Regions from separate parts of the Neobacillus sp. S1115 genome, predicted to be linked through region 1. Evidence: a T-box and tRNA genes for the amino acid it is inferred to sense, from the RefSeq annotation. Region 1 holds a T-box; the other holds one or more tRNA genes.

Region 1 (4,412 bases):
CAATCACAGAAGTCATCCCAGATAAAGTTATAAAGGGCACGGCCAACTTCACCGAATTCATACCGCTCTGACAACTTTGTCACATGTTCGATTGTTTCATTTAAGCGTGTTAGAATCCATTTGTCGGCAACAGATTTTTCCCCGCTGAAATCAATTTCATCATAGCTGAGACCGTTCATATTCATTAAAGCAAAACGGGAAGCATTCCAAATTTTATTGGCAAAGTTCCAGGTTGCTTCAACTTTTTCCGTGCTATAACGTAAATCTTGACCTGGTGATGATCCCGTAGATAGGAAGTAACGAAGGGCATCCGCACCGTACTTGTCGATTACTTCCATTGGGTCAACGCCGTTTCCAAGCGATTTACTCATTTTCCGGCCCTGCTCGTCACGAACAAGTCCGTGGATGAGAACATCTTTAAATGGACGCTCACCGGTGAACTCTAAGCTTTGGAAAATCATTCTGGATACCCAGAAGAAGATGATATCGTAGCCTGTTACAAGAACATCCGTTGAGAAGTACCGCTTGAAATCAGCCGCTTCTATGTCTGGCCAGCCCATAGTCGAGAATGGCCATAACGCTGAGCTGAACCATGTATCTAATACGTCTTTGTCCTGTTCCCAGTTTTCGCTGTCAGCTGGCGCTTCATGACCGACAAATACTTCACCTGTTTCTTTGTGATACCAAGCAGGAATGCGATGTCCCCACCATAGTTGTCTGGAAATACACCAGTCGCGGATGTTTTCCATCCAGTGCAGGTATGTTTTTTCGAAACGGTCTGGAACAAAGTGTACTTTTTCTTCCTTGCATTGAAGCTCAATGGCTTGATCTGCCAACGGCTGCATTTTAACAAACCATTGTGTAGAAAGATAAGGCTCTACTACTGCCCCGCTGCGCTCAGAGTGGCCAACGGAATGCAGGTGATCTTCAATTTTAAACAGAACGCCTTGTTCTTGAAGGTCTTTAACAATTTGCTTGCGGCATTCGAAACGGTCAAGACCTTGATATTTTCCGGCCTTTTCGTTCATGCTTCCATCTTCATTCATAACAAGAATACGCTCAAGATTATGGCGATTTCCGAGTTCAAAGTCGTTCGGGTCATGGGCAGGAGTAATTTTAACAGCCCCAGAACCGAATTCCATATCAACATAATCATCGCCAACAATCGGAATTTCCCGGCCAACGATTGGCAGGATAACCGTTTTGCCGATCAAGTGCTTGTAACGGTCATCTTCCGGGTGAACAGCAACCGCTGTATCCCCTAGCATCGTTTCCGGACGAGTTGTTGCTACTTCAATGTAGCCGGAACCGTCAGCTAACGGATACTTCATATGATAAAAGGCACCTTGAATATCCTTATAAATAACCTCAATATCAGAAAGGGCCGTTTTTGTGGATGGGTCCCAGTTAATGATATATTCGCCGCGGTAGATTAAGCCTTTGTTGTAAAGGGTAACGAATACTTCGCGAACCGCTTTTGAAAGTCCCTCATCGAGAGTGAAACGCTCGCGGGAATAGTCAAGTCCTAAACCTAACTTTGCCCATTGCTCACGGATATGGGAAGCATACTCTTCCTTCCACTTCCATGTTTCCTCAACGAATTTTTCCCTGCCAAGGTCATAACGGCTTTTGCCTTCGCTTTTAAGCTTTTGTTCAACCTTTGCCTGGGTCGCGATTCCAGCATGGTCCATACCCGGAAGCCAAAGAACATCATAGCCCTGCATCCGCTTCATGCGTGTGATGATATCTTGAAGAGTTGTATCCCATGCATGCCCTAAATGGAGTTTTCCAGTAACGTTAGGCGGTGGGATAACGACTGTATATGGCTGTTTTCCCTCATCATCTTTTGCTTCAAAAAACTTCCCTTGCAGCCACCATTCATAACGACCTTTTTCAATTGTTTGCGGATCGTATTTGGTTGGCATCGTAATTTCTTTTGTTTCCAACTGAATTGCCTCCTTTTATCTTTTAAAAACAACAAAAAACCCCATTCGCCATAAAAGGACGAATGGAGTTGCTTCGCGGTACCACCTTTTTTCCAATCATAATGATGATTGGCACTTCATCGGATAACGGATTTCATCCGTCTTCTACTACTGGAGCCTTTTGACCTGTTCACAGAAGAAGCTCTTGGGCGACCTTCCGATGCTCCGCTTAGGAAACCTTTCAGCTAATGGTTCCCCTCTCTAAAAGCTGGCTTTCACCGTACTCTTCCCTGTCAAAGCTTTATTTTTCAATTATATATAATACTACCCAAAAAACAGTGCCTTCGTCAATCAGGATATCCTTGTTTTTTGTATTTTATACTATATGCGTGAAGCATGGTGCTCGCTTGCAAATTAGGCAGATCGATATATTTCTTCAGAAGTACAAAGTGAATTATTATTATTTTTTTTATTAAGGTGCAATTCAGCTTTAGATAGCGTTATACCAATAGTTGCCCAAAATAACGGGGCAACAGGAACTGTACTTATGTTAAAAAATGCTTGAATTAGATAACCAATTATAACAGATATCAATCCATACAAAAGAAGTTTTTCTTTCCCGTTAATAATTTTTACTGCTTTGAAAGCTCGTCCAAGGACAATACACAAGAGAGTTAAATATATTAATAAAGCAGGTATTCCTAATGTTACTGCAATCTGTAAATATTCATTATGAGCCTTATCCACAATAATATTTGAAGTCCCATAATATTTTTCAAGTTCTTCCGGTTTAGCTGGAAATACATACTTAAAGGTGTCAGGTCCAGAACCAAGCCAAAAATTAGAGTGTATCAGCGGAAAAGATTCTTTCCAAATAAACATTCTGGCTGAACCTTCATGCCCAGTGGTATGATGGGATGCAACATTGTATGAGTCAAGAAAAAATGAAGCTAAACGCCCAGAATATTTTCCATCCTCGACTAGATTTATCAAAATAAAGATTAGGCCTAAAGCAATTAACATTGTAGTCCATTTAAGCCAGAGATGCCTTCTTTTTACTACGGCAAAGATTGTAAGAAAGATAATCCCACATGCAAGACCCACCCATCCACTTCTTGTCTCAGAAAAAATTAGAGCTATAAAATTAATACAAATTGTGGTTAAATATAAAGTTAGCAATTTTCTACTTTTTTCAACTAAATAAAGTGTTATTGTTAACAAAATTATTAAGACAAGATATGAACCGTAAAAGTTTGCATTATCGAAAAAAGAAAAACTTCTTATCTCATTTAATTTAGAGATATTTCTCGGAAAGAAATCTAAGGAATAATGTTGAAGAATTCCATAAATAGAAACAAAGATTGAAACAAAAGCCATCCATTTAAGAAGGTTTTCTATTTTCTTAACATCTAGCAGTCTATAAGAAAACAATAGTATACTGCAATATGAAAAAAAAGTTACTAATCCTTCAAATCGTGTTTCTGTACCATAAAATGAGGAATAAAAATCAACTGAAAATACCGTTGAAATTCCAATTAAGCACATAAATATTAAGACTATGAATTCAATCTTTAATTCAGATTTAGATAGATTGGATGTCCAATATTTTTTTTTGACTATTAAATATAACCATGTAAACAAGACAAACATATCTAAATAAAAGACCTTTGGAAATGTATAATACGTAAATGGCCCCCAGGGATAAATAAGAAGCGGGAAAAGAATGATGAACCAGTACATTTTGATAACTCCTCACGTGTGTTAATACGAAAAAAGATTTTCTAATACAGACTTTCTAAAAAGGTTAATATTCCAAAAGTCATACTTTATAGCTTAATAATTTTACCATGTCATTATTTATGAAACAAATCAAATTGAATATTTTTTGGAAGAATTATAGGTCATTCACACTATTTTTGAATATACATATGATAAGGGTAAATTGGGAAAGGGGGGGTTTGGGGTGAAGAATTTCCATAAGTATAAACACCGTCCCTGGTTTAGAACGTTTCGGAGATTGTCCGGACAGCTGGTGGTCCCATTTATTATCTTTCAATTTATACGAACTATTTTTCTGCCAACTATTTTTGATGTCTTGTTATTATCCCTTTTTATCGTCATTGCCATTTCCATTTATTTTGAAATTATTTAAGGAGCCCTATGTGCAGATGATTCCTGCTATTGGGCTCCTTCTTTTGCCTGCTGGGCTGCCTCTTGGGCTGCTTTTTGCTGGTTCTCAATTTCCGTCATTCTCATTACAATATATTCGGTATTTTTTAAATGCCAATAGCGATGCTGCAGCTGGCGGACATATTTTAACTCATTTTTCGGACGAGGCTTCCGATAATATTTTTCTGCCATTTGGATGATGGGTATTGGGTAGGCCAAGTAGCTGTTGAATAATAATTTTTCCTCCGGCTTAAACGGAAAATATTTAAAATAATGATAAACCAAACCAATCACATCATCATTTCGCTTTGGACTTGT
Region 2 (4,412 bases), 1.5 Mb from region 1:
ATGACCCTCCACGGTTGAGCCGTGGGCTTTCACATCAGACTTAAAGGACCGCCTGCGCGCGCTTTACGCCCAATAATTCCGGACAACGCTTGCCACCTACGTATTACCGCGGCTGCTGGCACGTAGTTAGCCGTGGCTTTCTGGTCAGGTACCGTCAAGGTACCGGCAGTTACTCCGATACTTGTTCTTCCCTGACAACAGAGCTTTACGACCCGAAGGCCTTCATCGCTCACGCGGCGTTGCTCCATCAGACTTTCGTCCATTGTGGAAGATTCCCTACTGCTGCCTCCCGTAGGAGTCTGGGCCGTGTCTCAGTCCCAGTGTGGCCGATCACCCTCTCAGGTCGGCTACGCATCGTCGCCTTGGTGAGCCGTTACCTCACCAACTAGCTAATGCGCCGCGGGCCCATCTGTAAGTGTCAGCCGAAACCGACTTTCAACCTTCCCTCATGCGAGGGAAGAAATTATCCGGTATTAGCTCCGGTTTCCCGAAGTTATCCCAGTCTTACAGGCAGGTTGCCCACGTGTTACTCACCCGTCCGCCGCTAACCACCGGGAGCAAGCTCCCAGTGATTCGCTCGACTTGCATGTATTAGGCACGCCGCCAGCGTTCGTCCTGAGCCAGGATCAAACTCTCCAATAAAGTTGAGTTGATTAGCTCAAAAATGTTACGTTGGCTTCATTTCAAAAGAAATGAATAATTATTGTTTGTTGACGTTTTGTTTGTTTAGTTTTCAAAGAACTATTTAATCCGCCTCTCAAAGGCGACTTTTATATATTAACAAAGCAAATTAACAATGTCAATATATTTTTAAAAATAAATGGTGGAGCCTAGCGGGATCGAACCGCTGACCTCCTGCGTGCAAAGCAGGCGCTCTCCCAGCTGAGCTAAGGCCCCGTTAAAATGGTCGGGAAAACAGGATTCGAACCTGCGACCCCTTGGTCCCAAACCAAGTGCTCTACCAAGCTGAGCTATTTCCCGTACTATTAAATTTGATGGCGCGCCCGACAGGAGTCGAACCCATAACCTTCTGATCCGTAGTCAGACGCTCTATCCAATTGAGCTACGGGCGCTTATTTTATAAATGGTGCCGAGGACCGGAATCGAACCGGTACGGTAGTCACCTACCGCAGGATTTTAAGTCCTGTGCGTCTGCCAGTTCCGCCACCCCGGCAAATATGGAGCGGAAGACGGGATTCGAACCCGCGACCCCCACCTTGGCAAGGTGGTGTTCTACCACTGAACTACTTCCGCGATATTAAAATGGTGCGGGTGAAGGGAGTCGAACCCCCACGCCTTGCGGCGCCAGATCCTAAGTCTGGTGCGTCTGCCAATTCCGCCACACCCGCATATTAAAATGGTGAGCCATGAAGGACTCGAACCTTCGACCCTCTGATTAAAAGTCAGATGCTCTACCGACTGAGCTAATGGCTCGTACAATAAGAAATGCTAAACTACCTAGTTATTCTGCTTAAAATCCCTTCGGGATTTCGCGCACGCTTCCGCTGATGCAATTCAATGAAGTAAGAAGCGTGGTGCCGGCTAAAGGACTTGAACCCTCAACCTACTGATTACAAGTCAGTTGCTCTACCAATTGAGCTAAGCCGGCATAATAATATGGTGGAGGATGACGGGATCGAACCGCCGACCCTCTGCTTGTAAGGCAGATGCTCTCCCAGCTGAGCTAATCCTCCATATATGATGGCCCGGCAGCGTCCTACTCTCACAGGGACTTGCGTCCCAACTACCATCGGCGCTGAGAAGCTTAACTTCCGTGTTCGGGATGGGAACGGGTGTGACCTTCTCGCCATTGCTACCGGACCTATTGAATTAGAGGTTTCATTCCCTCAAAACTAGATAACGCAGAAGAAGTTTAGTAAAAACGAGTTCACCTTACTTAATTATGACTTGGTTAAGTCCTCGATCGATTAGTATCAGTCAGCTCCACACGTCACCGCGCTTCCACCTCTGACCTATCAACCTGATCATCTTTCAGGGATCTTACTAGCTTGACGCTATGGGAAATCTCATCTCGAGGGGGGCTTCATGCTTAGATGCTTTCAGCACTTATCCCGTCCGCACATAGCTACCCAGCGATGCCTTTGGCAAGACAACTGGTACACCAGCGGTGCGTCCATCCCGGTCCTCTCGTACTAAGGACAGCTCCTCTCAAATTTCCTGCGCCCACGACGGATAGGGACCGAACTGTCTCACGACGTTCTGAACCCAGCTCGCGTACCGCTTTAATGGGCGAACAGCCCAACCCTTGGGACCGACTACAGCCCCAGGATGCGATGAGCCGACATCGAGGTGCCAAACCTCCCCGTCGATGTGGACTCTTGGGGGAGATAAGCCTGTTATCCCCAGGGTAGCTTTTATCCGTTGAGCGATGGCCCTTCCATGCGGAACCACCGGATCACTAAGCCCGACTTTCGTCCCTGCTCGACTTGTAGGTCTCGCAGTCAAGCTCCCTTGTGCCTTTACACTCTGCGAATGATTTCCAACCATTCTGAGGGAACCTTTGGGCGCCTCCGTTACACTTTAGGAGGCGACCGCCCCAGTCAAACTGCCCACCTGACACTGTCTCCCACCCCGATCAGGGGTGCGGGTTAGAATTTCAATACAGCCAGGGTAGTATCCCACCGACGCCTCCACCGAAGCTGGCGCTCCGGTTTCTCAGGCTCCTACCTATCCTGTACAAGCTGTACCAAAATTCAATATCAGGCTACAGTAAAGCTCCATGGGGTCTTTCCGTCCTGTCGCGGGTAACCTGCATCTTCACAGGTACTATAATTTCACCGAGTCTCTCGTTGAGACAGTGCCCAGATCGTTACGCCTTTCGTGCGGGTCGGAACTTACCCGACAAGGAATTTCGCTACCTTAGGACCGTTATAGTTACGGCCGCCGTTTACTGGGGCTTCGATTCAGAGCTTCGCTTGCGCTAACCCCTCCTCTTAACCTTCCAGCACCGGGCAGGCGTCAGCCCCTATACTTCGCCTTGCGGCTTTGCAGAGACCTGTGTTTTTGCTAAACAGTCGCCTGGGCCTATTCACTGCGGCTCTTCGGGGCTATTCACCCCAAAAAGCACCCCTTCTCCCGAAGTTACGGGGTCATTTTGCCGAGTTCCTTAACGAGAGTTCTCTCGCTCACCTTAGGATTCTCTCCTCGCCTACCTGTGTCGGTTTGCGGTACGGGCACCTTTTATCTCGCTAGAGGCTTTTCTTGGCAGTGTGGAATCAGGAACTTCGGTACTATAATTCCCTCGGCATCACAGCTCAGCCTTACGGTGAACGGATTTTCCTATTCACCAGCCTAACTGCTTGCACGCACATATCCAGCAGTGCGCTTACCCTATCCTCCTGCGTCCCCCCATCACTCAAACGATAAAGAGGTGGTACAGGAATATCAACCTGTTGTCCATCGCCTACGCCTTTCGGCCTCGGCTTAGGTCCCGACTAACCCTGAGCGGACGAGCCTTCCTCAGGAAACCTTAGGCATACGGTGGATGAGATTCTCACTCATCTTTCGCTACTCATACCGGCATTCTCACTTCTAAGCGCTCCACCAGTCCTTACGGTCTAGCTTCAACGCCCTTAGAACGCTCTCCTACCGCGGACACCATGAGGTGTCCACCCACAGCTTCGGTGATACGTTTAGCCCCGGTACATTTTCGGCGCAGAGTCACTCGACCAGTGAGCTATTACGCACTCTTTAAATGGTGGCTGCTTCTAAGCCAACATCCTGGTTGTCTAAGCAACTCCACATCCTTTTCCACTTAACGTATACTTTGGGACCTTAGCTGGTGGTCTGGGCTGTTTCCCTTTTGACTACGGATCTTATCACTCGCAGTCTGACTCCCACGGATAAGTCATTGGCATTCGGAGTTTGTCTGAATTCGGTAACCCGATGAGGGCCCCTAGTCCAAACAGTGCTCTACCTCCAAGACTCTAACTACGTGAGGCTAGCCCTAAAGCTATTTCGGAGAGAACCAGCTATCTCCAAGTTCGATTGGAATTTCTCCGCTACCCACACCTCATCCCCGCACTTTTCAACGTGCGTGGGTTCGGGCCTCCATCCAGTGTTACCTGGACTTCACCCTGGACATGGGTAGATCACCTGGTTTCGGGTCTACGACTACATACTAATTCGCCCTATTCAGACTCGCTTTCGCTGCGGCTCCGTCTCTTCAACTTAACCTCGCATGCAATCGTAACTCGCCGGTTCATTCTACAAAAGGCACGCCATCACCCATGAACGGGCTCTGACTACTTGTAGGCACACGGTTTCAGGATCTCTTTCACTCCCCTTCCGGGGTGCTTTTCACCTTTCCCTCACGGTACTGGTTCACTATCGGTCACTAGGGAGTATTTAGCCTTGGGAGATGGTCCTCCCTGCTTCCGACCGGATTTCAC

What was found. A T-box is a leader RNA that pairs with one kind of tRNA and senses whether it is charged. The one in region 1 lies ahead of ACZ5B7_RS23620 (valine--tRNA ligase), so its partner is inferred to be a tRNA-Val.
Region 2: it has a tRNA-Val gene. The T-box ahead of ACZ5B7_RS23620 (valine--tRNA ligase) is inferred to sense a tRNA for this amino acid. The anticodon was not compared.

Annotation. Positions count from the first base shown of each region.
Region 1 is NZ_AP038275.1:4,819,116-4,823,527, forward strand. Features, by position in the region: gene ACZ5B7_RS23620 (valine--tRNA ligase) at 1-1,946, opposite strand, end outside; T-box leader at 1,998-2,231, opposite strand; gene ACZ5B7_RS23625 (O-antigen ligase family protein) at 2,340-3,665, opposite strand; gene ACZ5B7_RS23630 (hypothetical protein) at 3,889-4,077, shown strand; gene ysxE (spore coat protein YsxE) at 4,104-4,412, opposite strand, start outside.
Region 2 is NZ_AP038275.1:89,023-93,434, reverse strand. Features, by position in the region: rRNA gene ACZ5B7_RS00500 (16S ribosomal RNA) at 1-642, opposite strand, end outside; tRNA gene ACZ5B7_RS00495 (tRNA-Ala) at 822-897, opposite strand; tRNA gene ACZ5B7_RS00490 (tRNA-Pro) at 905-981, opposite strand; tRNA gene ACZ5B7_RS00485 (tRNA-Arg) at 997-1,073, opposite strand; tRNA gene ACZ5B7_RS00480 (tRNA-Leu) at 1,086-1,174, opposite strand; tRNA gene ACZ5B7_RS00475 (tRNA-Gly) at 1,180-1,254, opposite strand; tRNA gene ACZ5B7_RS00470 (tRNA-Leu) at 1,265-1,349, opposite strand; tRNA gene ACZ5B7_RS00465 (tRNA-Lys) at 1,359-1,434, opposite strand; tRNA gene ACZ5B7_RS00460 (tRNA-Thr) at 1,534-1,609, opposite strand; tRNA gene ACZ5B7_RS00455 (tRNA-Val) at 1,619-1,694, opposite strand; rRNA gene rrf (5S ribosomal RNA) at 1,705-1,821, opposite strand; rRNA gene ACZ5B7_RS00445 (23S ribosomal RNA) at 1,909-4,412, opposite strand, start outside.